Archangium violaceum: one gene and its partner. Each later gene encodes a partner of the first gene's protein in a complex. Links are inferred from orthologs where the notes say so. Each region holds a gene or a part of one and is shown on either strand. Other genes may lie near its edges.

Region 1 (14,515 bases):
CCGGGTGCTGGAGCGCGCGGGGGAGTACAGCCTGGTGGAGGTCCGAATCTCCACGGGGGTGCTGCACCAGGTGCGAGCGCATCTGGCGGCGGTGGGAGCGCCCATCGTGGGAGACACGCTGTACGGAGGGCGAGAGGAAGCCAGGCTGGGCCGCTTCTTCCTGCACGCGAAGGCACTGGGGCTGACGCACCCGGTGACGAAGCAGCGGGTGCGAGTGGAAAGCCCCCTGCCCCGGGAGCTCCTCGAGGTGCTCGAGCACCACTCCCTCCCTCTCCCTTCGGGAGAGGGTCGGGGTGAGGGTACCCGAGCCCCGGGATGAACCCCGAGGGCCCTACTCGCCCATGACCTTGATGACAAGGCGCTTGCGGCGCTGACCATCGAACTCGGCGTAGAACACCTGCTGCCAGGGCCCGAGATCCAACTTCCCGGCGGTGACAGGGAGGATGACCTGGTGGTGGATGAGGAGGGACTTGAGGTGGGCGTCCCCGTTGTCCTCGCCGGTGCGGTGGTGGCGGTAGTCGGGCCCCTGGGGAGCGAGGTGCTGCAACCACTCCCAGATGTCCTCGTGGAGACCGGACTCGTCATCATTGACGAAGACACCGGCGGTGATGTGCATGGCGGAGACGAGCACCATGCCTTCCTGGATGCCACTCTTGCGAACGAGCTCGGCGACGGTGTCGGTGATGCGGACGAGCTCACGGCGTTCGCGGGTGTGGACGGAGAGGTATTCGGTGAGGGTCTTCATGAGGAGTGAGCGTCAGAGGGGTCCACTACAGTGAGTGCAGCGATGCGAGCCATCATCCACGTGGACATGGACGCCTTCTATGCGTCGGTGGAGCAGCGGGACAACCCGGAGCTGCGGGGCAAGCCGTTGATTGTCGGCGGGGACGCACGGCGCGGGGTGGTGGTGGCGGCATCGTACGAGGTGCGCAAGTACGGGGTGCGCAGCGCGATGCCGATGGCGCGGGCGATGAAGATGGCACCGGGCGCGCTGGTGGTGAAGCCGCGATTCAGCGCGTACAGCGAGGCGAGCGAGCAGGTGTTCTCCATCTTCGAGCGATACACGCCGCTGGTGGAGCCGCTGTCGCTGGACGAGGCCTTCCTGGACGTGACGGCCTCGGTGGGGCTGTTCGGAGCGCCGGCGGACATGGCGAGGCGGATCCGCAAGGAGATCGCGGCGGAGACGGGCCTGCCGGCATCGGCGGGGATCGCCGCGGTGAAGTTCGTGGCGAAGATCGCCTCGGACGTGGCGAAGCCGAACGGCCAGCGGGAGGTGCGGGCGGAGGAGACGGTGGCGTTCCTGGCGGGGCTGCCGGTGGGGAGGCTGTGGGGGGTGGGGCCAAAGACGGAGGAGGCGCTCAAGCGCGAGGGGCTGGAGACGATCGGCGACGTGGCGAAGCGGGACGCGGCGTGGATGGAGGCGAGGTGGGGCGCGAGCGGGCGTCACCTGTGGGACCTGGCACACGGGATCGATCCGCGGGAGGTGATACCGGACCGCGAGGCGAAGAGCGTGGGAGCGGAGGACACGTTCGACGAGGATCTGACGGGGATGGAGGAGCTGAGCCCGCACATCCACTCGCAAGCGCTGCGGGTGGGCCGCCGGCTGCGACGGGCGGGCGTGAAGGGACGGGTGGTGCAGCTCAAGCTGAAGTTCGCGGACTTCACGCTCATCACCCGACGAATCACCCTGCCCTCACCGACGGATGACGGGCAGACGCTCTACCGGGTGGCGAGGGAGCTGCTGGAGAAGGCGCACGAGGACAAGCCGGTGAGACTGACCGGGGTGTCCATGCAGGAGTTGGGGACGGAGGAACAGCCGAGACAACTCGGGCTCTTCACGGAGCCGGAGAAACCGAAGCGGAGCGACAAGCTGAACGCGGCGCTGGACAAGATCGCGGAGCGCTTCGGGGCTAAAGCGGTGATGACGGCGGACATCGCGGGGAACGACGAAGCGGAACCGGACCCAGAACGTCCCCGCAAACCGAAGCGTCCCAACTAAACCCTCTCCCACCGGGAGAGGGGACGGGGGTGAGGGTACGCGGGCCCCAGGTTGAACCCGTGTATGCCCCCTCTCCCCCTGGGAGAGGGCTGGGGTGAGGGTCAGCCCTCGTCGGACTCGGAATCCGTCTCGGACCCGGCGCCGAAATCGTCGCCAGAATCATCACCCGACTCAGCACCCAGCTCGGACTCCTCGTCGACCTCGCCAGCGTCTCCTGAGTCACCCGAGTCCTGCTCAACAACCGTTCCGGAGGAGGAGGAGGCCTCGGCCCCACCCGGCGAAGAGGAAGAACCGCTCTCCCCTGCCCCGGCCTTGCGACCACTGCGGCGGCGGCGGCGGCGGCGCTTGCGGGGGGCCTCGCCGCCCTCGGTGGAGCCCTCGGAGGGCTTGAGGGGAGGTAGCTCGCCACGCTTCCACGCCTCGAGCACGTCGCGGTGCTGGCCGGTGGCCTGGACGGAGATCTCGAAGACGATGAGCGCGTCGTTGAACAGCGGATGGCGGCGGAAGGCACCGGTGCGGCGGCGACGCTCGCCGGAGAGTGTCCGCTGGGCGATGAGGAGCAACCGGCAGCGCTCGGCGATGCGGCGAGGCAGACGCGCGGTCTGGACGAACTCGGCGAGCAGATCCTCGATGGCCTGGGCCACGGAGGGGCGGCCGGCGGGGTCCTGGCTCTCGACGATGGGCGAGGCCTGAGCGATGGGCACCAGCAGGGCGGCGAGCAGGATGGCGTCATCCAGCGGCTCGCCGGAGGACACGCGCCGGTCGAGCGCCTCGACGTAGGCGTAGAAGGTGTCCCGGCCGCGGCGGCCATGCTGCTTGAAGTAGGCGGCCACGGGCGGGAGCAGGACCTTGAGCGCGTCCAGCGCGGCGAGCAGCTTCAGGCAGGGGGCGGCCACGCCGCCGCGGATGAGGCGGAAGGTCTCCTCCAGGAGGCGGGCGGGGGCGCAGCGAGGCAGGTCCTCGACGGCACCTTCCATGGCGGCGTAGGTGCGCGACTCGATGTCCAGGCCCAGCTTGGCGGAGAAGCGCACGGCACGGAGGATGCGGACCGGATCCTCGCGCATGCGGATCTCCGGGTCGCCGATGGTGCGGATGTAGCGCTCGTCGAGGTCACGCCGACCACGCACGTAGTCAATCACCCGGCCCTCGGCGACGTCGTAGAAGAGGCCGTTCATGGTGAAGTCACGGCGCCGGGCGTCCTGCTCCGCGGTGCCGAAGACGTTGTCGTGGGTGATGAGGAGATCCTGGGACTCCTCGGTCTCGGAGCCCTCCTCCTCGCCGTTCTCGGAGCCGTTCTCGGGATTGGAGGCGTCGAGCTCGGTGGGGTTGGCGCGGAAGGTGGAGACCTCGATGATCTTCCCGCCCTTGAAGTAGATGTGAGCGAGCCGGAAGCGCCGGCCGATGAGGCGGCAGTTGCGGAAGATGGCGCGCACCTCGCCGGGGTGGGCGCTGGTGGCGATGTCGAAGTCCTTGGGCGTGCGGCCCAGGAGCAGATCTCTCACGCAGCCCCCCACGAGGTAGGCCTGGTGGCCATGGGAGTGGAGGCGGTGGATGACCTTGAGGGCATCCGGATCGAGCTTGTCGGGGTCGATCTCGGGGGGAGGGCCGGAGGGGGAGGGGTGGGAGAAGAGCTCGGAGTTGGACTCGGAGAGGGTGTCCTGGGGAAGTGTCTCCAGCAGGGCGGACATGGGGGATTGGGTCTCCTCCGCGGGCTCGGGGACCGGCAACATCTCGAGGGAGTCCAGGGACTCGGCCTCGGAGACAGCAACCTCGCGCGCGTCATCGGGCGCAGGCTGGAGCGTGGGTCCGCCGACAGGCGGTGTGTCAGTGGAGTCTCGCGTCATCTCGCGGTTGACGCCCCGTGGGGGGGCGAATCTAAGGGGTACGACCTATAGCGCATCCTCCCGGGAGGGAGTAGCACATGAAGACATTGTTGACGGGAGGAACAGGGTTGGTGGGGGCCAACCTGGCCCACCTGCTGTGTGGGCAGGGGGAGCGCCCCCGTCTGCTCGTCCGGGAGCGCAGCGACCGGAGGGGTCTGCGCGGGCTGAGCTACGACGAGGTGCTCGGCGACGTGCTGGACACGGAGTCGTTGCGGGGGGCGATGAAGGGGGTGGGGCGGGTCTACCACGTGGCGGGCATCGTCCGGTTCGATCCCTTTACTCGGGAGGACGTCTCCCGCCTTAACACCCAGGGGACGCGAAACGTTCTGGATGCGGCGCGGGCGGCGGGTGTACGGCGGGTCGTACTGGTGTCGAGCGTGGCGGCGGTGGGCCATGGGACGCTGGCCGAGCCGGCGACCGAGGAGACGCTCTACAACTACGAGGGGGACAACCCGTATCACGAGTCCAAGCGGGAGGCGGAGCGCCTGGCATTGGAGGCCTCGGGGCCGACGCTGGAGGTGCTGGCGGGCAATCCGGGCTTCGTCCTCGGCCCGTACGATGTGAGGCCGTCCACGGGGGAGCTGCTGCGGGTGGTGGCGAAGGGAATCGTCCGGGTGTACCCGAGCGGCGGCATCAACGTGGTGAACGCGCAGGACGTGGCACGGGGGCTCCAACTCATCATGGAAAAGGGCCGCCCGGGGGAGCGCTACATCCTGGGTGGGGAGAACCTGACCTTCCGCGAATTCCTGACTGTCTGCGCGGAAGAGGCGGGGGTGCCAGCACCGGCGGTGCCACTACCGGACGGGGTGGTGAAGGCGGTGGGACGGTTCGGAGACGTGGTGGGACGCCTGTCCCCGGACCTCTTCCAGCACATGAACACGGCCTTCCTGCAGGCGCTGCCATTACCTGCGTACCAGTCCTCGGGGAAGGCGATGAGGGAACTCGGCTACCGACCGCGACCTGTGAGGCTCGGTATCCGGGAAGCACTGCGCTGGTTCCAGGAAGAAGGAATGCTCCCAAGAGACCAACCCCTGACGCCCCGAGGAGTGCTGGGTTGAGCCCGTGTATGTCCCCTCTCCCCCTGGGAGAGGGCTAGGGTGAGGGTATCCGTCCCCCTGTTCCACCCTCAGGAGAACACTGAGCCCCATGTCCTTCATCATCGCCATTGGCTCGACGAACCCGGCCAAGACGACGGCCGCGCAAACCATCTGTGAGAGGGCCTTCCCTGGGTGCACGTTGGTGCCGATCGAGGTGCCCAGCGGAGTGCCGGAACAACCCATCGGACCGGACCAGACATCAACGGGGGCGCGCAACCGGGCACGAGCAGCGCTCGGGGCGGTCGAGGGAGCACGGATGGGAATGGGGTTGGAGGGGGGCGTGGACCCGGACGGGAGCCTCATCAACTGCGTGGCCGTGGTGGAGGCCGGAGGCCGGGAGAACCTCACCTGGGGCGTGCGCTTTCCCCTTCCTCCGGTCGCGGTGGCCCGGGTGCTGCGCGGTGAGGAACTGGGGCCGGTGATGGACCAGGTGTCTGGCCGCAACGAGAGCAAGAAGAAACTGGGGGCGGTGGGCATCCTGACCAACGGGCTCTTCACGCGGGCCGAGATGTGGCAGGGCCCGCTGGCGTGCGCGCTGATGCCCTTCCTGCATCCGGAGCTCTACGCGGCACCCGCGACAGACGAGGCCTCCGGGGCCTGAAACCGCCCTACCCCGTCAGCCGGTGCTGGATGCGGATGAGCCGGACGCCCTTGGGCGTGCGCATGAGGGTGTCCCACCAGTTCGCCCCGTCGTACCAGTAGCGGATCTGCACACCGAGCACCCGCGCCTCGCGGAGAGCGGCCAGGGCCTCGTCGAGCGGAACGGACTTCTCGGAGGCCATGGCGAGGGCCCCGCCCTTGAGGAGCACCTCGCTCACCACGGTGCAGCGCTGGATGTCACGGAAGAGCTGCTCCAGTGTCTCCGCATCGAGGATCGCATCCTGCAACTGGGGGAGAGACGGGTCCTCGGGGGCGGCGTTCGCGAGGCGGAGACCAGCTGTCATGAAGTGGGGACCCGCGGTGCGGAGGGAAGGAACTCGAAGGCGTTGAGCGGAGCCGGGCACACCTGGACGCAGAGGCCGCACCCGTTGCATCGCTCTTCCACGACGCGAGGGCGGCCCAGCTCGACGGCGAGGGCGCCCTCGACGGGACAGCGCTCGGAGCAGGTGCTGCAGAACGAGCCCTGCCAGGCGAGGCAGAACCGAGGCCGAACCCGGACGGTCATCCCGGGAACGGGAGCCCCCGCGGCCGGCGCGAGCGGAGCCATCTCGATGCGGCTGACACCCTCTTGGGGAACGGCGAGCCCCTCGCGGAGGGAGAAGACGGGGAGACTCGTCCCGGTCGCCTCACCCGACAGCGCACGGGAGGAATAGAACGCCTCGAGCGAAAAGCCCGCTCCCGGCGCGGGCTCGGACACGGCGGGCGAGGGAGCACGAACAGGCTCTGGAGAAGACGCAGGCGCCTCCTTCTTCCGAAGGAACCCGAGGAGCGCACGGCGGCTGATTTCAGTTCGAGCGCTCAAGGCCTGGCCTCCATCGCCACGCCACCGGGTGGCTGTCCGGGAGCCCCCGCGCCCGAGTCCTCCGGGAGGCGCTGGTCGAGCAGTGCGGAGGACCCATGGCACTGCTGACAGTTCTGCCGTTCCGGGTGCGAGGTCCGCAGCCCGGGGAGACCCCTGGGGCCGTGGCAGCTCGTGCAGTCGGTCCGCATGAGCGTGGGGTGAGGCAGGGTCGGTGGAGCCCCCTGCCAGGCTCGAGCGCCCTTCTCTCCCGAGACCAGTCCGACGAAACCATTCCCCGGGACGTCCTTGTACTGCGCCAGGGGGCGGGGCGACTCCCCCACCACGTGGCACTGCGTGCAGCTCTGGTACGGCGGGTGGCTGATCTTCGGAGCCACGCGGGTGCCCAGCTTCATCCCCTCGCCATGGCAGGCCAGACAGCCGGGGACTTCGCGCTGGTCGATCTCATGAGGAATCGTGGGAGGCGCGCCGTCATAGGCGCGGTGGGTCTTCCGCTGGGCCACGGCCTCGGCGCGCATCTCGGGGGTGGCCACGGGCAGGGGCTTCACCGGAAAGTCCGCCTCCGCCAGCGAGGCGATGGCGCCCTCATACATGCGCGCGTTGTCACCGCGCCGCTGCTCGCGAAGCTCGCTGTAGCTCGGAGCGCGCTCGGCGCGTTGCGCGTGCGGATCGGAGGCCGCCGGACGCTCGGGCATCTCCGGGGCGCGCAGGCCCGCGAAGTACCCGGTGGCCGCGAGCGCCACCGCCACGGCGGCTCCCACCTGGAGCCAGCGGGCCCCGAGCCCACCCGACTGTTCGCCCGCGGCGCTCATTTCTGCTTCTCCGCGACCCGCTCACGCCGGCGCACACGGGCCGCGCACTTCTTGTAGTCGGGCTGTTTGGAGAACGGGTCGTGCGCGTCGAGCGTGAGCTCGTTGATGAGCAGCCGCTCGTCGAAGAAGGGGACGAAGAGCGAGCCCTCGACGGGCTCTCCACGGCCGCCGAGCCACACGGGCAGGTCGAGCTTTCCGCGGCGGGTCTCCACCGTCACCAGGTCCCCGTTGTCCACGCCGAGCTTCCGGGCATCGGCGCGGTTCATCTCCACGTACGCCTGGGGCATGGCGCGCCGGAGCTGCGGAATGCGCATGGTCACCGAGCCGGTGTGCCAGTGCTCGATGACGCGGCCGGTGCACAGCCAGAAGGGGTACTCGGAGTCGGGGGACTCGGGAGGAGGCTCGTAGGGCTGGAACCAGATCTGCGCGCGGTCGTCGTGCGAGGTCGAGTGGTAGAACTGGATGTCGCGGCCCTTCTTCACGTACGGGTCGTCGAAGCCGGAGAAGCGGAAGCGCGTCTCGCGCCAGCTGCCGTCCGGCTGCTGCACCACGGGCCAGCGCAGGCCGCGTGCCTTCACGTACTCCTGATAGGGCGCCAGGTCCTTGTGCTTGATGCGGGTCGTCTTCCGGTACTCCTCGAAGAGGTGCTCGTCGACGTTGACGTCGTAGTAGTGCGACCACTCCCAGATGGGCACGGACCTGCCGTCCTTGCCCTTCACGTCGAAGAGGAAGCGGCCGTCCTTGTCCTTCATGCCGGCGAAGCCGAGCTCGAGCAGCCGGTGGGCCACGGAGATGAGCTGCCAGCCGTCATCGCGGGCCTGACCGGGGGGCTGGACGAGCTTGAACCACTGCTGGGTGCGGCGCTCCGAGTTGCCGACCATGCCATTCTTCTCCACCCACATGGCGGAGGGCAGCACGAGGTCGGCGATGCGCGTGGTGGCGGTCGGGTAGACGTCCGAGACGATGAGGAACTTGTCCGCGAGCTTGCGGCTGGGGTCCACCAGCTTGTGCGTATTGGGGAGGCTCTGGGCGGGGTTGGTGACCTGGACCCAGACGGTGTGGACATCGCCGCCCTGCTCGGTGGGCGTGGAGAAGCGCTTCCACATCTCCACGGTGTGGTAGCCGATCTTCTCGGAGACGCGGCCGGCGGGGACGTTCCAGATCTCCTCCATCTGGGCGCGGTGCTCGGCCTTGGCCACCACGCGGCCGCCGGGGAGCGCGTGGGAGAGCGTGCCCACCTCGCGCACGGTGCCGCAGGCGGAGGGCTGACCGGTGAGACTGGTGGGTGCATCCCCGGGCTTGCCGAAGTGCCCGCTGAGCAGGTGGAGCCCGTGGAGCAGGCTGTTCATGGCCGTGCCCTGGGTGTGCTGGTTCGGCCCCATGCACCACAGGCTGGTGATGCGGACGTCCCTGCGGCCGAACAGCCCGGCCAGCATCCGCAGGTCCTTCTGGGACACGCCCGAGAGCTGCTCCACCTTCTCGGGGGTATAGGGCTTCAGCAGCTCGCGGTACTCCTCGAAGGAGATGGCCTTGCCCTCGAGGGTGGGCGGGGTGCTGGAGGCGCGGAAGGCGCAGTTGGCCTCGACGAAGGCCTTGTCGTAGGTGCCGTTCTCCACCAGCAGGTGGGCGATGCCACAGGCGATCGCCAGGTCCGAGTTCGGCTTGAAGCGCAGGGAGTGGTCGGCGAACCCGCTGGTGCGCGTCTTGCGCGTGCCGATGTCGATGAGGGTGACCTTCTCGCCGCGCGAGCGCCGGTCGATGACGCGCGAGAAGAGGACCGGGTGCATCTCCGCGGGGTTGTTGCCCCAGGTGATGAGCACGTCGCAGGCGTCGAGGTCGTCATAGCAACCGGCGGGCTCGTCCACGCCGTAGGTGGCGAGGAAGCCCGTCACCGCCGAGGCCATGCACAGACGCGCGTTGGCGTCGATATTGTGCGTGCCCAGGCCGGCCTTGACGAACTTCGAGGCGGCATAGCCCTCGGGGATGGTCCACTGGCCGCTGCCGTAGAGGGCGAAGCCCTTGGGGTCCTTCAGCACGCGGCGGGCGATGATGTCGATCGCCTCTTCCCAGCTGATGGGCACCTGCTTGTCGCCCTTGCGCAGCAGCGGCGTCGTGAGCCTGTCCTGCCCGTAGAGAGCGAGCCCCACGTGGTAGCCCTTCACGCACAGCAGGCCCTTGTTCACCGGAGCCTTCTGGTCGCCCGCGATGGCCACCACCTTGCCGTTCTGCACGCCCACCTGGACGTGGCAGCCGGTGCCGCAGAAGCGGCAGGGCGCCTTGTTCCACTGCACGTCACCGCCTTGACGGGCGGTGCTCGGCGGCTCCACGGCCGCCCTGTCCTGGCCATATGCCAGACGGCTCGCGGCCAGCGTCGCCGCCGTCATGGCCGAACCCTTCAGGAAGTCCCGGCGATCCATGGCTCAGCGCTCCTCCTCGGAGAAATCCACCATCACCACGTCCACGAAGCTCACGCCCACCAACTCCCTCAGGGACTCGGCGAGCTCCTCACCTTCGTAGGGGCTGGCGGTCTCGGTCACCACCGGCAGCCATCGCCCCTCCACGGGCGGGCCCAGGGTGATGCGCGGGTCGCGAGCGAGCTCTGAAAGCGCGAGCGCCCTCGACTCGGGCGACGCATCGAGGGTGAGCACCAGGCTACTGATGGGCATACAGGCTCCGTCCATGGGGACACGGCCCCCAGGAGCAAGAGGCGGACCACCCCGGCGTGCCCCTCATCCCACGGGTGCGCGCGCAAAGCCTGCGCTTAAAGTTGTTCGAACGATGCAGGTTTTTCGCGGGCGAGCGGGATGCCCATCCCGAGTTCCCAGCGGAACACAGGGGCGGAGCGTGATGGCACGGACGCTGCTTTGCGCTGGCCTCCGTGGAGAACCACCTCTACAGAATGATGCGCCCGGCGCTCGTCGCCTCGCTGCTCGCCCTGGGCGGCTGCGGGAGGGCTCAGCCCGTGAGCTTCCAGCCGCCACCGGGAGCACCGACGGGCAGGGAAACCCTCCACCAACCGGCGAAGCTCACCTCCGTCGAGAGCGACCAGAAGGACGCGCTGGGCCGGCCGCTTCGCGTGTCGTGCGAGAGCTGCCACTCGCTGCGTGAGACGAAGCCCATGCCCTCGCGGCCCGAGGAGCTGAAGGAGTTCCACCAGGGCCTGCGGTTCCGCCATGGGGAGCTCGCCTGCACCTCGTGCCACCAGGCCCAGCAGCCGCGCACGCTGCACCTGGCCACGGGCGAGCCGCTGCCGATGACGGAGGTGGTGACGCTGTGCGCGCAGTGCCACGGCCCGCAGTACCGGGACTTCAAGGCGGGGGCGCACGGGGGGATGACGGGGTACTGGGACCTGTCACGGGGAGACCGCACGAGGAACAACTGCGTGAGCTGCCACGACCCGCACACGCCGAAGTACGCGGGCGCGCATCCGGTGATGCCTCCGCGCAACCCGCCCGCCCACGGCGAGCCGGACACGAAAGAGGCGACAGGCCATGAGTGACACCGTCTCCCGCCGCACCGTGATGAAGGGTGTCGGGGCCACGCTGGGGGCCGCGGCCTTCGCGCACGCGATGGCACCGCTCACCGAGTGGACGCAGGACCTGAGCGTCGATCAGTTCCTGCAGAAGCACTACAAGGAGCTGACGCGTGACGAGCTGACGCGGGTGCTCGTCCACCTGAAGGAGGAGACGAAGCGGAAGTACGGCCGCGACGTGGACATCCAGGCGTTGCCGCCGCAGGAGGGCGTGTCGTTCGCGTACGCGCTCAACCTGAGCATCTGCATCGGTTGCCGGAAGTGCGCCGAGGCGTGCCACCAGGAGAACAACCACGACCGGCGCACGGGGAACTCGTACATCCGGGTGCTGGAGATGGAGCAGGGCAGCCTGGACCTGGAGCACGGGAACGCGAACTACGACCACCCGGTGCCGGCCGAGGGGAAGTACTACCTGCCGGTGCAGTGCCACCAGTGCGACAACGCGCCGTGCGTGAAGGTGTGCCCGGTGCAGGCCACGTGGAAGGAGCCGGACGGCATCGTGGTGGTGGACTACAACTGGTGCATCGGCTGCCGGTACTGCGAGGCGGCGTGCCCCTACCACGCGCGGCGCTTCAACTGGGCGAAGCCGGAGATTCCTCCCGAGGAGATCAACCCGGACCAGGGATACCTCTCCAACCGGATCCGCCCGCAGGGGGTGGTGGAGAAGTGCACCTTCTGTCTGCACCGCACGCGAGCGGGGCGGCTGCCGGCGTGCCTGGAGGCGTGCCCCACGGGGGCGCGGGTGTTCGGCAACCTGTTGGATCCGAAGAGCCCCATCCGCTGGGTGCTCGAGAACAAGCGCGTCTTCGTGCTCAAGGAGGAGCTCGGGACGCGGCCACGCTTCTTCTACTTCTTCGACAAGTGAGCCATGGCTGCTTCCCGTCACCTGCTCGACTACCCGCGGTTCCTCGGCCGGCTGCTCTGGATGAGCACGGATGGGAGCTGGCGCTTCTACACGTGGATGACGGTGCTCTCGGCGATCGCCCTGGTGGGCGCCAACGCCTATGCGCACCAGCTGGCCGAGGGCATGGCGCTCACGGGGATGAGCGACCACGTGTCCTGGGGCCTGTACATCGCCAACTTCACCTTCGGGGTGGGGTTGGCGGCGGGCGCGGTGATGATGGTCATCCCCGCGTACCTGTACCACGACCATGAGATGCACGACGTCACGCTGATTGGCGAGCTGCTCGCGGTGGCGGCGATCTTCGTGTGCCTGCTGTTCATCGTGGTGGACATGGGGCACCCCGAGCGGGCGTGGCACCTGATACCGGGGATTGGGCGGTTCAACTGGCCCATCTCGATGCTCACCTGGGACGTGGTGGTGCTGAACGGCTACCTGCTCATCAACCTGCACATCTGCGGCTATCTCATCTACATGCGCTTCCTGGGGCGCAAGCCGCGCAAGCAGTGGTACCTGCCGTTCGTCTTCCTCTCCATCTTCTGGGCCATCAGCATCCACAGCGTGACGGCGTTCCTCTACAGCGGGCTGGGAGGCAGGCCGTTCTGGAACTCGGCGCTGCTGGCGCCGCGGTTCATCGCGTCGGCGTTCATCACGGGCCCGGCGTTCGTCATCGTGCTGCTGCAGGCCATCCGCCGCTTCACGGGGCTGCCCATCGGCGAGGGGCCGCTGCGCACGCTGATGTCGGTGATGCGGGTGACGGTGCTGCTCAACCTGTTCATGCTGGGCTCGGAGCTGTTCACGGCCTTCTACACGGGTGGGACGCACGCCACGGCGGTGCGCTACCTGTTCTTCGGTTCACACGGGCACCACGCGCTGGTGCCGTGGATCTGGACGGCGGTGGCGCTCAACATCGCCTCGGCGGTGGTGGTGCACCTGCCGGCCACGCGGCGTCACGTGTGGCTGCTCAACCTGGCGTGCGCGCTGGCGTTCGCGGGTGTCTGGATCGAAAAGGGAATGGGCCTCATCATTCCCGGCTTCGTCCCGAGCACCCTGCACGAGCTGGTGGAGTACGTGCCCACCGTCACCGAATGGAAGATTACAGCGGGAATATGGGCCTTCGGGCTGATGGTGCTGACAGTGGCGGTGAAGGTGGCACTGCCAGTGCTGAGCGGCCAGCTCGCGGCCTCGCACGCCGGGCACGGCGAAGAGAACCCGGAAGCGAAGCAGGCCACATAAGCCCGTACAACCCCCTTGTCATGAACGGGTGGCCACTGGATCCTCCCCCATGCGGAATGGCGCTCTTCCCAGGAGGGGCGACAGACTCGCGACAAGGGGGAGGCCATGGGGGATGACACGGGCAGCTCGCACTCTCTCGGCTCCGAGGAGGAGCTGCGGCGACGGCTGACCTACGTGACACCCGCGGACACCACGCGCGGCATCTTCCTCAACAGTGTGCTGGAGGTGGTACGCCAACTGGGGGACGAGGCCACGGTGCGGCACTGTCTGGACGAAAGTGGGGAGACGCGCTTCGTGGCGCTCTTCAACTATCCGGTCAGCACCCTGCTGCGCATGTCCTATGCCGGTGCGCGGCGCCTGAGCAACGACAGCCGGAACTTCGAAGAGGTGATGCGACAGATGGGCTATCTGTCGGCCAGGAGCTTCGCCACCACCTCCATGGGACAGATCATGCTTCGGCAGATTCTCGGGCAGCCCCGGCGGCTGCTCGAGAATCTGCCGGCGGCCTACCGGATGACCACGAACGTGGGAACGTGCAAGGTGAGGTGGACGGGGCACACCAGCGCCGTCATCCTCATCACGCGCGACATCCTCCCCTACCCCTACATGGAGGGCTCGCTTCAGGGCACGTTCGAGGTCACGGCGATACGAGGACTGACGGTGCGCGCGCATCCGCTCGAGTCGCTCGACACCGAGTACGAGCTCTCCTGGGGATGACGACGCCCCTCGCGCCCAGGGGGCTCAGGAGGCCACGACGGTGGGCGGCGTGGTGCTGGTGAAGAAGTCCGGGTAGGTGGCGGTGTAGTTGGAGCCGCCGCCGGTCTCGCCCGGGATGGTGCCGCTCTTGGTGCCACGGACCTCCAGGGTGGTGCCATCGGACAGGATGGACAGCTCCCCACCGTACACGTAGCCCGCGTAGCCGGGGTTCATCGCGCCGAGGCCCGTGGTGCGCACGATGGACAGCGTGTCCGGCGCCACGTGGTCGACGTACACGACGACGGCGGCGGAGCCGCTCGGCGTCCCCTTGTACGTGAAGCTGGCGGCAACCCCGAGGTCATTGGCCGCGAGTGACAGCGAGGGGCTGTTGTACGTGGTGCCGATCACCACGCTCCCGCCGCCCCAGGCACACGTGGACGAGGCCACCCGGTTGACGCGGACCTCGTACTGGGGAGGGAAGGTGCCCGGCTTCTGCTGGGACGAGACGTAGAAGGTGCAGCCCCGCGACACGCCCGAGGTCAGCGCGGCGGAGCTCGTGGCGAGCGGCTCCTCCTGGGTGTCGGGCGCACCACAGGCCGACAGCGCGAGGACGGCGACAAGAGAGGCAACGGGTTTCAGGATCCGCATACGGTCACTCCCGGGGCTGCGAGGGAGGAGTGACGCTAGAACATCAGCGCAATTCCGGCAGCCGTGCCTTGAGCGAGGGCAGCACCACCCGGTCGTCCATCATGCGCTGATCGAACACGAAGCTCTCCGTGGGCTCCACGTGCCACCGGCCGCCGTACCGCGCGTTGAGGGCGCGGACGATCTCGAAATAGGACCACCGCTCGTTCGCGTCGAGCATGTAGAGCCCCGGCTCCGCCCACGCGAGCGCCAGCA
Region 2 (14,588 bases), 8.4 Mb from region 1 along the record:
GCCCTCGGGGACACCCGAGGCGGAGAGCGTCACGGACAGGGGCGTCTCCGCGCGGTTGCCATAGCGGTCCAGCGCCTCGAGCAGGAGGGAGAAGGGCCTGCCGGCCTGCTGGGGGCCCTCCACGGTGGACACCGCCAGGCGCACGGGCATGCCGGGGCGGATGGAGAGCTCCGCGGAGGCGCCACGCACGGTGGGCGCGTTGGGGTCCGTCGCCATCACGGACACCATCTGCACCCGGGTGAAGCTGGCGGTGAAGGAGGCCCTGCCCGCCTCGAGCCCGACGCTGTTGGGATGGAAGTCCGGGTCGGCGGGGAAGGCCTCCAGCAGCACCGTGCCCTGGAAGGACGTGGGATTGCCCCAGTCGTCCTGGGCCTGGACGGTGAAGCGCTCGGGGATGCCCGCCTGCAGGGGCCCGGTGCCGGCGCGCAGCACCTCGAAGTGGCGGGTGGGCCCGGGCTCCACCCGGAGGTTCACCCGGTCCGACTCGAGCGGGGTGAGCGTGTCGCGGTTGAGCGCCTTGGCCGTCAGCCACACCTCGGCCGAGCTGTGCGTGTCGAGGTAGAGGATGGGCAGCCGGCCCCGCGAGCCCTGGAGGATGAAGGAGAGCGCGGGGTGGTACGGGTCCCCCTGGTTGACGGCCAGGCCTCCCGCGGGCGAGGAGGTGCTCAGCTCCAGCAGGATGCCCGTGGCCGGGAGCGAGGCCGGGCCACCGCTGTCGTCCAGCACATCCACGGCGAGCACCGCCGGCTCTCCGGCCCTCAGCGGCCAGGAGGGCACGCGGGTGTAGCGCACCGCCGTTGGCGGGCCCAGCCGCCCCACCGCCACCGTCTGGGCGATGGAGGGCAGGCCCTGACTGCTGGACTCCAGCGTGTGATAGCCGGGCGTGGAGTCCTGGTAGTAGAGATCCAGCCCCCACTCGCCCGGCGCGAGCGTCACCTCCAGCTCCGGCTGGGCCTCCTCCTCCCCGCCGAGCCGGGCGAAGCGGCCGGTGTAGGAGTCGCTCGAGATGCGCAGCGTGCGCTGAGTGGAGGTGGGGGCGGGCTGGCCCGCGGGGTCCCTCAGCTCGAGGCGGATGGGCTCCGTCCACTCGCCGGGGTGCGCCGAGCGCATCGACGTGACGAAGACGAGGCGGTGCACGTCCCGGTCGATGACCTCGAGGGCCTCGGGCAGGGTGAAGGAGCGGCCCTGGGCGTCGGTGACGGTGATGTCGTGGCGGCCCGGGGGCAGGGTGGCGGGCGCGGTGGCCTCCAGCGTGTCGCGGGAGCGCAGGCGCACGGCGTAGGCGAGCTCGGGGCCGATGCGCACCTCGAAGCGGTTCTCCACCGAGGGCGGTGCGTCGGAGCCCAGGTCCACCGCGAGGTCCGTCGTGAACGAGCCGGAGAGCAGCAGGCGCTCGGGCGAGCCGAACAGCGTCTGGTCCGGGGACACCTTGTCGAGGCGGGGCGCGTCCTGGCGGGAGGCGCAGGACAGCACGCAGACCAGCATGAGGCAGAGGGCGGGGGAGCGCATGCGAGCCTCCTTTCTTCAGAGGGGGTAGCGGTAGCCGAGCGAGGCGGAGAGTCCTCCGATGGGGCCGCGGAAGGCACCTTCCTCGGGGAGCCGGGCCAGTCCATAGCGGGCCTGGAGCACGAGCTCTCCAGGGCCGAGCGAGTGTGTCAGTCCGAGCCGCAGGTGGCCCCCCAGCACCGCGGAGAGCTGGCGCTGGCTGCCCTCCTCCAGGGAGAGGGTCCAGTTGATCTGCACGAAGTGCGCGTCGAGCCCGGCGCCGGCGTAGGCGGACAGGGTATGGGTGAGGGGCTGGAGCCAGCGCGCGCCGACGGACACGGTGGTGGTGAGGGCGCTCGCGTCCAGGTCGAAGGGCTCGTGCAGTGGGGTCTCTCCCTGAAGGGAGAAGCGTCCCCAGGCCACCTGCAGGGAGGCACTGGCGGCGAGCCGCTCGCCGAGCGCGTAGGGGCGCAGGTCGCCCTCCAGCTCCAGCGAGGGCTGGACGAGCCGGGCGAAGTTGCTCTGCGCGCCGAGTCGCACGGTGAGGGCCCGGGGCGTGCGCGAAGCGAGGGTGAGCCGGGCATCGCCTCGCGCCTCCCCCGCCGCGGCGAGGACGGTGGCCAGGCCGCCCTCGCACCGGGTGGGCGCGTGGAAGCGGGAGACGAACTCGCCGCCCCCGAGGGAGGCCACGCGCTCGAAGTACCCGTGCTCGGCCTGGGTGCCCGCGGCGCTCAGGGTGATGGGCACGCCGTCCAGCGGGTTGCCGTGGGAGTCCTGGACGAGCAGGTGCACCTGCGCGCTGTCGAGGCCATCGCAGCGCACCTCGCGCTCCTCGGTGCGCACGCGCAGGCGGGCGGGGGCGCCGGGGACGAGGCGCACGGAGGTGCTGGCGCTCGCGTTCTCCCACCGGGCCTGGACGAGGGCCTCGCCGGACTGGTGGCCGGAGACGAGCTCCACGGTGGCCCGGCCCTCGCGCGTCCTCACGGAGGAGGGCACCAGGCCGAGCGTGGTGGAGAGGGAGACCACCGTCCCATCCGGAGCCAGGGCGCCCCTGGTGTCGCGGGCGGTGAGCTGGAGCACGAGCCGCGTCACGCCGTCCGCGGGCAGCTCGCGGGCGTTCGTCTCCAGGGTGAGGCGCGGGGGAGGGCGCAGCGTCAGGGCGAGGGTGGCCGGAGGCACGCCGTCCAGCCGCGCGACGAGCTGCTCCTCTCCCCCGCCGACGGGAGCGCGGTAGCGCGCGAGGTAGGTGCCATCTCCACGGTCCTGCAGGGGCGCCACCTCTCCGCGCGTGGCCTGGAGCCGGAGGGGCTGACCGGGCAACCCTCGTCCCTGCCCGTCCTGGACGCGCACGGTGATGTCGGTGCCCGAGGCCCCATCCGCCAGCAGCTCGCGTGACGCGGCCTCCAGGGTGAGCGAGGGCTTCACGCCCGCCCGCAGCTCCACGCGCACGGAGGCGGGCTCTCCGTTGCCGGCCTGGGCCGTCAGTACCGCCTCGCCCGGAGTGGCCCGGGGGTGGGGAATGAACGTGCCCACGTGGACGCCCGGGGCCACGCGCCGCGGCTCGAACGAGCCCTCGATGCGCGAGAAGGACGGAGGCGTGTCCAGCGGCTCCCCGCGCCCGTCGATGGAGAAGGCCCACACGCGCACGCCCCGCGCCCCATCCGCCTCGACGGAGGACTCCTCGGCGACGAGGAGCACCACGGGCCTGGAGGAGACGGGGAGGGGCAGGAGGCGCTGCTGCTCGGGCTGGCCGGGCGCGGTGGTCGAGACGGTGGCCTGCGAGTGCGTGGGGGTGAGGAGGACGGGCACCTCGGCCTGTCCGGCGGCGTTGGCGCGGACGGGACCATGGAGGGTGTCGCCGATGCGCACCTCCACGCGGCCGAGTGGAGGCAGTCCGGTGAGCGGGAGCACCTGGCGGCGCTGCACCTCGAGCACCACGGTGGCGTGGGCGCCCGAGGAGGGGGACACGGCGGCGCAGAGGAAGGTGGCGAGGGTGTCGGCGCGGGGCGGGACGAAGGAGGCCTGGAGCGAGTCCGGGGCGGAGCGCCGCGCCGGGGTGACGCGGCCCGCGCTGCACGCGAGGCGCATGTCGGAGGGCAGCCCGGGGCCGGACACGACGAGGGTGGAGCGGGTATCGCGTCCGGAGAGGAGCTGACGGGGCGAGGCCGACAGGCGCGGGGCGTGGGCGGCTCGGGAGGTGTTGGCTCCCAGGAGGCACAGCAGGACCAGTGGCCCGAGGAGCCACCGGTTCCCGCGATCGACCTGGGGTGTGACGTCCACTCGCCACGTCATCCCGGAAACATCCTCTGACCTTGGTGACGACAGGTGGTCAGGATACTCGCTTCCGGGTGGGGAGGGAGGGCCTACTTACTCGATGACCCGGGTGACGCGCAGCACGGTGGCGTCGCCGGCGGGGCCCGCCTTGGGGACGGTGACCACCGTGGCCTCGACCTTGAGGCCGGTGGGCGTGTGGGTGGCCTCCATGAGGCTGGCGCTCCGCTCCGCGTTGAAGCCGAGCGCGGCGAGGTCGACGTCGGTGATCTGGAGCCCGTCCTCGTTGGGCCGGTCCGCCCGGGTGGCGATGAAGGTGGGGCAGGGCGCGGCCATGCAGCGCACGCCGCTGTCCTTCACGATGTAGACGACGGGGGTGCCCGCGTTGGCGGCGGCGGCGGTGCCGCCCGAGGGCGGCTCACTCGGGGGCGGCTCTCCCGTGGGGTTGGTGGAGGGGGTGGCCCTCTCGGTGGGGGTGCCACCGGACTCGGCGGGGCGGGACTCGGGGGTGTTGCGGCTGCAGCCGACGAGCAGGCTGAAGGCGAGGGCGGCGGCGACGAGGGGCTGACGCAGGGTCATGATTCGAGGCTCCAGGAAGGGACGCGGCAGTCTCGCCGCCTCCCGGGATGGATACCATTTCCCGACGAAGCCGGAGCCCGGGTTATTCGTGGGTGGGCTCAGGGTACGGGGATGTAGGCGGTTGGCGCGACATGGCGGCCCGCGGGGGGATCGCTATTCTGGATGGCATGGACCGGGATACGGATCGTCGGCGGCGCGAGCGCTATTTCGAGTTGCTACGCGCGCAGTCGCCGGCGGACCGGTTGCGCAAGGCGGGGATGTTGACGCAGGCGGTGCGGCAATTGGCGGAGGCGGGCATCCGGCAGAGCTTTCCCCAGGCGGACTCCACCGAGGTGAAGGTACGGCTGACCGTGCGCCTGTATGGCCGGGAGGTCGCACGCCGTCTCTTTGGCTCCCATCCGGCGCTGCTCCCGTGAGCGACCCCGACGTCATCCGCGTCGCCCTGGCGTGTGCGGAGGCCTTCGAGAAGGCCCAGGTGGGCTACTTCCTGGGGGGGAGCCTGGCGAGCTCGCTTCAAGGAGAGCCCCGGGCGACCAACGACATCGACTTCGTGGTGGATCTCCGGCTGCCGCAGTTGGAGCCCCTGGTGCGGGCCCTGGGTGAGGACTTCGACGTCGATGCGGAGTCGCTGCGGGAGGCGATTGTCCGGCGTGGCTCCTGGAACATCTTCCACCTGCCCTCGGTGACCAAGGTGGACCTCTTCCTGCTGGGGACGGGCGCGTTCGACGTGAGCGAGTTCTCGCGCCGCCGCCGGGTGGTGCTCACGGCGGAGGGCGGGGGGCTCTTCATCAAGAGTCCAGAGGACTCCGTGGTGCGCAAGCTGCTCTGGTTCCGCGAGGGTGGTGAGTCCTCTAGCACCCAGTGGCGGGACATCATCCAGATCCTTCGCCTGGCGGCGGGAGGTCTGGATATGTCCTACATCCATTCCTGGACGAAGAGTCTGGGGCTGGAGGGGTTGCTCGCCCGAGCGCTGAACGAGTCGGCATGACCGGAGAAGTCAGGTTCGTTGACGACCTGGGGTTCCCGGGCTACATCCGCCTCGGGCGGCCAGAGGGCCGCCGTTCTTTCCTGTTCCCCCTGGTTCTTCAAGGACCCCGAGATGGAATTCCGCATCGCCGCTGACGAGCTGAAGAGAGCCCTCAACCGCGCCCAGGGCGTCGTGGAGCGCAAGACGACGATGCCCATCCTGGCCAACGTGCTCGTCTCCGCGAGCAAGTCGGGGGTGACCGTCACGGCGTTCGATCTGGAGATCGGCATCGTCTCGGAGCACCCGGCCGAGGTCATGAAGACGGGCGCCGTCACGCTCAGCGCCAAGTACGTCTTCGACATCGTCCAGAACCTGCCGGACGCCCAGGTCACGCTCAAGAAGCTGGCCAACAACTACGTGGAGATCTCCTCCGGCTCGGCGCACTTCAAGATCGTCGGCACCGCCCCCGAGGAGTACCCGAAGCTGCCGCGCGAGGAGAACGCGCCGCTGGTGCAGGTGACGGGCAACACCCTGCTGGAGATGATCAAGAAGACGCAGTTCGCCATCTCCACGGACGAGACGCGCTACATCCTCAACGGCGTCTACTTCGAGCCGCAGGCGGGCGGCAAGGTGCGCATGGTGGCCACGGACGGCCACCGCCTCTCGCTCATCGAGCGCGAGCTGCAGGGCGACTTCAAGCTCAAGGGCGGCGTCATCATCCCGCGCAAGGGTTTGCTGGAGCTCAAGCGGCTGCTGGACGAGGCGCCGGATGCGGAGTGCCACCTGGGGTTCGCGGAGAACTCGGCGCTCTTCAAGAAGACGGGCCTGACGATGGTGATGCGGCTCATCGACGGCCAGTTCCCCGAGTACCAGCGCGTCATCCCCAAGGAGGGGGAGAAGGCGGTGCTGGTGCCCAAGACGCGGCTGCTCGAGGGCCTCAAGCGCATCGCGCTGCTGAGCGCCGACAAGAGCTACGCGGTGCGCATCGGCCTGGCGGAGAACCAGCTGCTCATCACCGCCAACAACCCGGACCTGGGCGAGGCCAAGGACGCGCTGGACATCGCGTACCGGGGCGCGGCCATCACCATCGGCTTCAACGCGCGCTACCTGATCGACGTGCTGACCGTGACGGACACGGAAGAGGTCGCCTTCGAGCTGGGTGACGAGCACAGCCCCGGCGTGCTGCACGCCCCGGGTGATCGCAGCTTCACGGCCGTGGTCATGCCGATGCGCGTCTGAGCCCGGCGGTCTCTCCCGTAGTCGAGTCATGTCGTCCTCCCAGACTCCCAGCGCGCCGGCGCCGAGCCCCCGGAACACGGGCCTGGACCGTGCGCGCGCCGTGGCCGTCATCGCCATGGTGATGGGCCACACGCTGGACGCGGTGCTCTCGGAGCAGGCGCGCGACGGCGTGGGGGTGATCGCCTACTGGTCCATGCGGGCCGTGACGGCGCCCCTGTTCCTCTTCGTGGCGGGGTGGGCCTTCGCCACCACCGTGCAGCGCACGGGCGCGCACGGCGCGAGCGTGCTGCGCCGGTACGTGCCCCGCGTGGCGCTGCTGCTTGGCTGGGGCTACCTGTTGCGTTGGCCCGGGTGGGGATTGCCGGCGCTGTTCGCCGGGGACCCCGGGGTGTGGAGGCACTTCCTCGCCTTCGATGCGTTGCACGGGGTGGCGGGGGCGTTGCTGCTGGGCGCCGGAGTGCTGGCGCTGCTGCCCGGCCGGACGGCGCGGATGGTGACGCTGCTGGGGCTCGCGGTGCTCTTCCCCCTGGTGAGCCCGGGGTTGCGCGCGGCGGTGGCGGCGGGCGGGTGGCCGCTGGCGCTGGAGCAGGCGCTGGTGGCCAGGACGTCCAACTTCCCGCTCTTCCCGTGGGCCTCCTACTTCTTCGTGGGCGGCCTCACCGGCCTGGCGCTCGCGGGGGTGAAGCGCGTCCCCCACTGGCTGTGCCTGATGGGCACGGGCACGGCGATGCTCGCGCTGATGGCGCTGTGGGGGGGAGATCCCAAGGTGAGCGACCCGACGCTGGTGCTATGGCGCGTGGGGTTGCTGTCCGTGGTGGCCGGGCTGGCCATGCTGCTGCCCTCGCGGCTCGACGGGATGATGGGCCCGGTGGGGCGCGCCTCCCTCTGGGTCTACGTCGTGCACCTGCCCATCGCCTACGGCTGGTCCACCTTCCAGGGCCTCGCCAGCCGGTTGGGGCATTCGCAGGACGTGCTGCCCGCGCTGGGCCTGGCGCTGTCGGTGCTGGCGGTGTCGTTGTTCATCGCACTGCCGGCGAAGAGGCTCTACGGCCGCTGGCGCCGCAAGGGCGGCACGCCGGAGCTGGCCGCCCGCGCGGTTGCCTCGGCGGCGGTTCTGCCGGAGCCGCCCGTCTCGGGATGATGGTAGGCTGGCCGCACGGCTGACATGACTTCGTATCGCATCGCCATGTTCGTGACCGCGGGCCTCGTCGCCTTGTGGGCGGGACGCGAGGCGCATGGCGGAGAGCCGCCGGGGCGCATCGGGTTCCGCAACTACGGCACGGATGCCGGCCTCGAGAACCACGACATCTCCTGGGTCGTCCAGGATCGCGAAGGCTTCGTGTGGGCCTGTGCCTCGGACGCCGTGTACCGCTTCGACGGCGCGCGCTTCGAGCGCTTCGGGCTGCAGGCCGGCCTGCCGTCGACGAGCGTGAGGGACATGACCCTCGACGCCGAGGGCCGGCTGCTCCTGGTGACGGTAGAGGGCGTCGTCCACTGGGACGGGGGCCGCTTCGCCGCCGTGCCGCTGCCGGGTGTCCCCTCTCCGGCCCTGAGTCTCCGCCTGGACCCCGGGAAGCGGATGTGGGTGGGGACCGAACAGGGCCTGTATGTGGAGGCGGGGCCGGGGCGCTTCCTCCCGGCGCCCGGGTGGCCCGGCGGACCGGCCCGTGTCCTCTGGATGGATGCCTCGGGCACGCTCCAGGTGGCCTCGGAAGGTCGCGTGCTGGGGCTCGATGCGCAGGCGCGGTGGTGGATCCGCGACCTCCCCGGGTTCATGCGCTCCGGTTCCGCGCTCGTGCGCGATGGGCTGGGCCGCCTGTGGCTGGGCGGTGACGGGTGGCTGGCCATGCAGCCCCGGGAGGGCGCACCCTTCGAGGACCGCTCCTCGCTCATCCGGGGGATGATGGGCGCGGGACGCAGGCTGCGCGTGGGGCATCGGGGACAGCTCCTGGTGCCGAACTATCGCGGCCTGCTCGTGGTGGAGGGTGAGCAGGCGGGGCTCCTCCGGTTGAGCCTCACGGAGCGGGCGGCGCGGATGCAGGACGTCCTGGAGGACCAGGAGGGAACGCTCTGGGTCGCCAGCCTGGGCGTGTCCCGCTCCCTGGGCCGTGGCCTGTGGTCCGTGCACGACGCCAACACCGGGCTCCCGTCGAGCATGATCTGGGGACTGACCCGCGGTCCCGATGGGACGCTGTGGGTGGGCACCGACAAGGGGCTCGCGCGTGGAATGGGGGGAGAGTGGAAGTCCATCCCCGGGCTGGAGGGCTACTCCCTCAAGGCGGTGAGCGTGGACCGGGAGGGCGCGGTGTGGACCGCGGGCAACCCGGCCGGGCTCCACCGCTACGAGCCCTGGAGCGGACGGCTGCGGACGTTCGGCGAGGCCGACGGCTTCCGGGCCAACTACACCTTCGACCTGGTCTGGGATGCGGATGGCTCCCTATGGGTGGCCACCTCCATGGGTCTGGTGAGAGGGGTGCGCACCGGCGAGACGTGGACCTTCTCGACGGTGCTGACCTCCACCCGGCAGCCGGCCTTCTGGGGCGTGGATCGGGATGGGGCCGGGCGGGTGTGGACCTCGGGGGATGGGCTCCACGTGCGCGAGGGCGGTGTGTTCCGGCGGCTGGGCACCGCCGAGGGGCTGCGGGATGACCGCCTGCGCTTCCTCCTGGTGCGGCGCGACGGCCGGGTGTGCGTGTCCTACGCGGAGCCGCTGGGCCTGAGCTGCTTCGGCTACCAGGACGGGCGCTTGGTGGAGGGCTTCCATCTGGACCGGAGCACGGGGCTGCACACGGGGGTCGTCTACCAGATTGGCGAGGACGCGGCGGGCCGGCTCTGGGCGGGGACGGGGGCGGGCATCCACGTCGTGGCGGAGGATGGAGGCGTCGAGCACTTCGGTGCGAGCGGGGGGGCTCCGGGCGACGACTTCAGCGGCAACTCCTTCCTGGCCGACGCCGACGGGACGGTGTGGGTGGGGACCTCGAATGGGCTCGGCCGTTTCGAGGGGGCCCGCTACACGGGCCCCGCCACGCCCCCGCGCGTGGTGCTGCTGGACACCACCCTGGGCTCGCGCACCTTCGCCCGGCCTCCGGCGGAGGGGCTCGAGACCGCTCACGACGAGGCGACGCTGGAGGTCCGGTTCGCCGACCTGGGCTCCATCGACGAGAGCAACGTGGAGCACGAGGTGCGCCTGGTGGGGCTGGACGACTGGCACGTCGCCCCGGGGCGCTCGGTGCGCTACAGCGCGTTGTCACCGGGCGGCTACCGCCTGGAGGTGCGCGCACGTAGCGGCGGGGGAGAATGGGGGCCCCTGGCCGGGCTCTCCCTGGTGGTGCACGCGCCGTGGTGGGCGTCCTGGTGGGCGAGGAGCCTGGGGGTGCTGCTGCTGGGGGCCGTCGTTGCGGGCGTGGTGCGCTGGAGGGGCCTGCGGCTGCAGCGCAGGAACGCCGAGCTGGTGCGTCTGGTGGAGGCCCGCACCGCCGAGCTCGACCGGGCGCGCGAGAAGATGGTGCAGGCGGAGAAGCTGTCGGCCATGGGGCAGCTGCTGGCGCGGCTCTCGCACGAAATCAACAACCCGCTCACGGCCATCCACAACAACCTGCCGCCGGTGCGCGAGTACTTCGAGCAGCTGTCCGAGGTGCTGCGGTGTTGCCGCGAGCTGCTCGCCGCCCACCCCGAGGGGGCCCGGGAGCTCGAGCGGCTGTGGCTGGAGAAGGAGCTCGACTTCGTGCTCCAGGACACGCCCGAGGCGCTGGAGGCGATGCGGTACGCCACCGAGCGCATCCGCTCCACGCAGGCGGACCTGGGGGCCTTCCTGCGCGGCGAGCGCCCGCGCCTGGAGTCCGGCGACCTCAACGAGGTGGTGAACGAGACGGTGGAGCTGCTCCGGCGCTCCCTGCCGCCCGGCGCGCGGCTGGAGGTGCGGTGCGGCGAGCTGCCCCGGTTCCTCCTTCACAAGGGCCAGCTGGGCCAGGTGGTGCTCAACCTGCTGCGCAATGCCCTGGATGCCGTGGGGGAGCAGGGCGAGGTGTGGGTGAGCACGGGCGTGCGGGATGGCATGGCCGAGCTCGTGGTGTCCGATGATGGCCCGGGCATCCCTCCGGAGCTGCGGGCGCGCATCTTCGAGCCCTTCTTCACCACGAAGGACGTGGGGAAGGGCTCGGGGTTGGGGCTGGCCATCTGCCGGCAGCTCGTCACGGAGAACCACGGGGGCACGCTCGAGCTGGATGCCTCCGTGGCGCGGGGCGCCTGCTTCCGGGTACGGCTGCCGCTCGTCCAGGACGGGCGCGAGGCCGCCTGACGGGTACACCGGCCGACCTCTCCCCACTCCTTGGGTTGATTGATTTCCAGGTCAATCCCGCGAAGTCATGAATTCGTCACTTGCCACGCGTAAATGGGGTACTTACCTACCGGTCAGTAACCTTTCCCCTTCCGCTCCGAGGACGCGTCATGACCGATGCGCTGATTCCTTCCGCACGCCCTGGTTTGTATGGCCTGGTGGCCGACTTCCCGCGAGAGGACCTCCTGCTCTCCTACCGGGAGTTCCTCGAGCGCCGCAACGGCACCATGGACTTCACCCGGGGCTTCTCCCGGCGCGAGGAGTGGATGCGCGAGGCGGCCACCTGGGATGCGCGGTACGAGGGGCCGGTGGATGGCGAGGCCTTCAACCGGGCCTACGAGAGCTTCGACGCGGTCAAGGAGCTGTCCCCGCCGCTGGTGGCGCTGCTGACGTTCGTGAAGGCGAACGCGGGCGAGGCCTACGGCGTGGAGGTGGTCAACCGCGTGCGCGGCAAGCGCCATCAGGACTCGCCGGACACCTTCCACCAGCTGGAGCGGACACTGGGCTACGAGGAGACGTACCACACGCGCATCCTCATCGGCGCCACGCGGCACTTCGGCGTGGAGGTGAAGGGCGCGTGGCGGCCACCGCTGCAACTGAAGATGTTGATCGGCACCCTGGCCTACGCGCCGGGCGTCCTCTTCCACCCCGTGCTGCTGGCCTCGGAGGTCGTCGGCGTCTTCGCCTTCCAGTGGATGCTCAAGCGGGTGGGGGAGATCTTCCGGGACCAGCCCGCCGTGCGCGAGTCCATGGAGCGGCGCCTCATCGAAATCCTGGTGGACGAGGTGGGCCACGTCGCCTTCAACCGGATGGCGGTGGGCCCCAAGGGGCTGGCCGTGGCGCGCCGCATGACGGGCGGAGTGCTGCGCGGGGTGGTGGGCAGCACCCCGGAGTACGGGGCGCTCGGGATGGACGAGCACGAGATGCGCAAGCTGGACACCTTCGAGCTGCATCACCTGCCCGCGGAGGTGCTGCGCCGCGCCTACTTCGTCTGACGGCGCGAGGCCGGACGCCCCGCTTTGGGACGCTCGGGACCCGGCTCGGTGAAGAGGTAGCGCTGGATGATGAGCACGACCTCGCTCAGCCACCGGTCTCTCCACTCCGCGTCGTCCGCCTCGGGCCAGGAGCCCACCTTGCGCAGCGCGAACGAGGTGAGCAACAGCGTGCCCACGTGCGCCACCGCGGCCTCGGGGTCCAACTCCGGGCGGACGCGCCCCTCCCGCTGCCCCTGGCGCAGCGCGTCCACCACGAGGCGCAGCCACGGCTCCATGCTCCGATGCAGGCGTGACACCTGCGTGGGGTCTCCGTCGAGGACCTCGCGCAGGATGACGCGCGCGGCGTCCGGCTCGGCGTCGAAGAACTCGCGCAGCTGCCCCATGGCCAGCGTCAGCCGCTCCTCCCCGTGGCCGGAGAAGGCGCCGAGCAGCAGCAACAGGTGCTGGTTGGAGCGCTCGACGATGGAGGAGACGATGGCCTCGTGCAGGGCCTCGCGCGAGGGGTAATGGTAGAGGAGCGCCTGCTTGCTGATGCCCACCGCCTGCGCCACGTCATTGACGGAGATGGCGCCGAAGCCCCGTTGGGCGATGAGGCGGGTGGCCTCCCGGCGGATCCGCTCGCGCAGCTCCGTCGTGGGAGCCCCGCCCGCGCGCGGCTTGCTTGCCTTCACTCTGTCCCCGCTCATGTCTTTGTGCCGCATGGATGGAGCCACCGGTCACTATCCCATGCTCTCGTTCTTCTCCCAGCCCTCATCTTCCAGGCAAGGGGCCAGAGGGGCGCCATTCTCCCCGCCACCTGGGCCCGTGGCCAACTCACATGGTAGGTTGGTCTCCTGGGGACGCGGCGTCGTTCCGCGTCTCGGGGAGTACGGAAGTCATGTCGTCGTATCGGATCACCGCGCTCCTGGCCGTGGGCCTCATGGCCCTGGTGGGCAGTGGTGCGAGAGGCGCGGAGCCTCCGGGGCGTGTCGGGTTCAGGAGCTACGGCGCGGAGGCGGGCATCGAGAACCCCGACCTGCTGTGGATCCTCCAGGATGGGGAAGGGTTCGTCTGGGCCGGTGCGCTGGACGCGGTGTACCGCTTCGACGGCACGCGGTTCGACCGCTTCGGGCTGGAGGCCGGTCTGCCGTCGGGGCCGGTGGAGGACGCGACGCTCGATGCCGAGGGGCGGCTGCTCCTGGTGACGCAGGGCGGCGTGGTTCGCTGGGAGGCGGGCCGCTTCGTCTCCCTGCCGATGCGGGGCGTCCCCTTGCCGGTGTGGTGCGTCCGCCTGGACTCCCGCGAGCGCATGTGGGTGGGGACCGGGCAGGGGCTGTACATGGAAGTTGAGCCGGGCCGCTTCCTCCCGGAGCCCGGGTGGCCGGGGGGGCCAGCCCACCAGCTCTGGGTGGATGCCTCGGGTGCGCTCCAGGTGGCCTCGGGCTCGCGCCTGCTGAGCCGTGGCCCGCAGGCGCGCTGGCTGGTCCGGGAAGCGGTGGGGCGTGGCAGTCCCATCCTCGCCCTCGCGCGCGATGGGGGCGGTCGCCTGTGGGTGAGCGGTGACAGGTGGCTGGTCATGCAGCCCCGGGACGGCGCGCCTTTCGAGGATCGCTCCGCGCTGCTCGAGGGCGCGCGGGGCTCGGGACGCCGCCTGCGGGTGGGGCGCCGGGGGCAGCTGCTGGTGCCCACCTATCGCGGCGTCCTCGAAGTGGAGGGCGAGCGCGCGGGCTACCTGCGGTTGGACCTGTCGGAGCTGGGCGCGCGGACGCGGGACGTCCTGGAGGATGAGGCGGGCGTGCTCTGGCTCGCCAGTCAGGGCATGCACCGCGCCCTGGGCCGGGGCCTGTGGACGGTGCACGACACCACCACCGGGCTGCCCTCGAATCTCATCTGGGGAATGGCCCGGGGTTCCGACGGGACGTTGTGGGTGGGGACCGACAGCGGGCTGGTGCGCGGCACGCCCGAGGGGTGGGTGCCCATCCCGGAGCTGAGCGGCCATGCGCTCAAGGCCGTGGCGGTGGATGGCGACGGCGTGGTGTGGGCCTCGGGCAATCCGGGCGGGCTCCACCGCTACGAGCCCTGGAGCGGAAGGCTGCGGACGTTCGACGCGGCGAGCGGTTTTCCGGCGCGCTCCACCTATGGGATGACGCTGGAGCCCGACGGCACCCTGTGGACGGTGGGCACCTCCGGCCTGGTGCGCGGGGAGCGCTCGGGCGAGACGTGGTCCTTCGAGACGGTGCTGCCCGCCAACGAGCGGACCGTCTTCTTCGGCGTGACACGGGATGGGGCGGGCCGGTTGTGGGCCGCGGGTGACGGGCTGCACGTGCGCGAGGGAGGCGCGTTCCGCCGGCTGGGCACCGCCGAGGGCCTGCGGGACAACCATGTGCGCTACCTGCTGGCCCGGCGGGATGGACGGGTGTGTGTGTCCTATTTCCAGCCGCTGGGCCTGAGCTGCTTCACCTACCGGGACGGGCAGCTGGCCGACATGGTCCACCTGAGCCGGGGCATGGGGCTCAACAACGGCGTCGTCTACCAGATTGGCGAGGACGCGGCGGGCCGGCTCTGGGTGGGGACGGCCGCCGGGGTGGACGTCCTGGACGACGGTGGGAAGGTCGAGCACCACAGTGCGAGCGGGGGCCTGCCGGGGGATGACTGCAACGGCAACTCCTTCCTGGCGGAAGCCGACGGGACGGTGTGGGTGGGGACCTCGAACGGGCTCGGGCGCTTCGAGGGAGCG

Evidence for each region.
Region 2: the proteins of JRI60_RS16655 (region 1) and dnaN are in contact, whole or in part, in a solved structure (PDB 1OK7), measured with the Escherichia coli proteins. The link is inferred for Archangium violaceum from one-to-one orthologs.

The regions. Positions count from the first base shown.
Region 1 is NZ_CP069396.1:4,011,055-4,025,569, reverse strand. The notes cover bases 1-2,893. They hold JRI60_RS16655 (DNA polymerase IV), read left to right. Parts: upstream 1-787; coding sequence 788-1,999; downstream 2,000-2,893. Other genes in these bases: pcnB (polynucleotide adenylyltransferase PcnB), read right to left, coding at 2,101-2,893; JRI60_RS16660 (secondary thiamine-phosphate synthase enzyme YjbQ), read right to left, coding at 332-745; JRI60_RS16665 (RluA family pseudouridine synthase), read left to right, coding at 1-319. Outside these bases: more of pcnB, read right to left, coding at 2,894-3,843; JRI60_RS16645 (NAD-dependent epimerase/dehydratase family protein), read left to right, coding at 3,921-4,940; yjjX (inosine/xanthosine triphosphatase), read left to right, coding at 5,029-5,580; JRI60_RS16635 (hypothetical protein), read right to left, coding at 5,588-5,923; JRI60_RS16630 (4Fe-4S binding protein), read right to left, coding at 5,920-6,336; JRI60_RS16625 (nitrate reductase cytochrome c-type subunit), read right to left, coding at 6,438-7,250; JRI60_RS16620 (molybdopterin-dependent oxidoreductase), read right to left, coding at 7,247-9,667; JRI60_RS16615 (hypothetical protein), read right to left, coding at 9,671-9,916; JRI60_RS16610 (hypothetical protein), read left to right, coding at 10,150-10,749; JRI60_RS16605 (4Fe-4S dicluster domain-containing protein), read left to right, coding at 10,742-11,647; sulfate reduction electron transfer complex DsrMKJOP subunit DsrP, read left to right, coding at 11,651-12,919; JRI60_RS16595 (TIGR02265 family protein), read left to right, coding at 13,025-13,636; JRI60_RS16590 (hypothetical protein), read right to left, coding at 13,661-14,263; JRI60_RS16585 (NAD-dependent epimerase/dehydratase family protein), read right to left, coding at 14,307-14,515. UniProt on the Escherichia coli protein: Poorly processive, error-prone DNA polymerase involved in translesion repair and untargeted mutagenesis. Copies undamaged DNA at stalled replication forks, which arise in vivo from mismatched or misaligned primer ends.
Region 2 is NZ_CP069396.1:12,435,418-12,450,005, reverse strand. What follows is about bases 4,522-7,487. They hold dnaN (DNA polymerase III subunit beta), read left to right. Parts: upstream 4,522-5,434; coding sequence 5,435-6,541; downstream 6,542-7,487. Other genes in these bases: JRI60_RS49715 (acyltransferase family protein), read left to right, coding at 6,570-7,487; JRI60_RS49725 (hypothetical protein), read left to right, coding at 4,748-5,323; JRI60_RS49730 (hypothetical protein), read left to right, coding at 4,522-4,751. Outside these bases: JRI60_RS49745 (hypothetical protein), read right to left, coding at 1-1,509; JRI60_RS49740 (invasin domain 3-containing protein), read right to left, coding at 1,525-3,777; JRI60_RS49735 (DUF6748 domain-containing protein), read right to left, coding at 3,853-4,335; more of JRI60_RS49730, read left to right, coding at 4,503-4,521; more of JRI60_RS49715, read left to right, coding at 7,488-7,682; JRI60_RS49710 (sensor histidine kinase), read left to right, coding at 7,707-10,838; JRI60_RS49705 (hypothetical protein), read left to right, coding at 10,988-11,872; JRI60_RS49700 (TetR/AcrR family transcriptional regulator), read right to left, coding at 11,860-12,543; JRI60_RS49695 (sensor histidine kinase), read left to right, coding at 12,750-14,588. UniProt on the Escherichia coli protein: Confers DNA tethering and processivity to DNA polymerases and other proteins. Acts as a clamp, forming a ring around DNA (a reaction catalyzed by the clamp-loading complex) which diffuses in an ATP-independent manner freely and bidirectionally along dsDNA.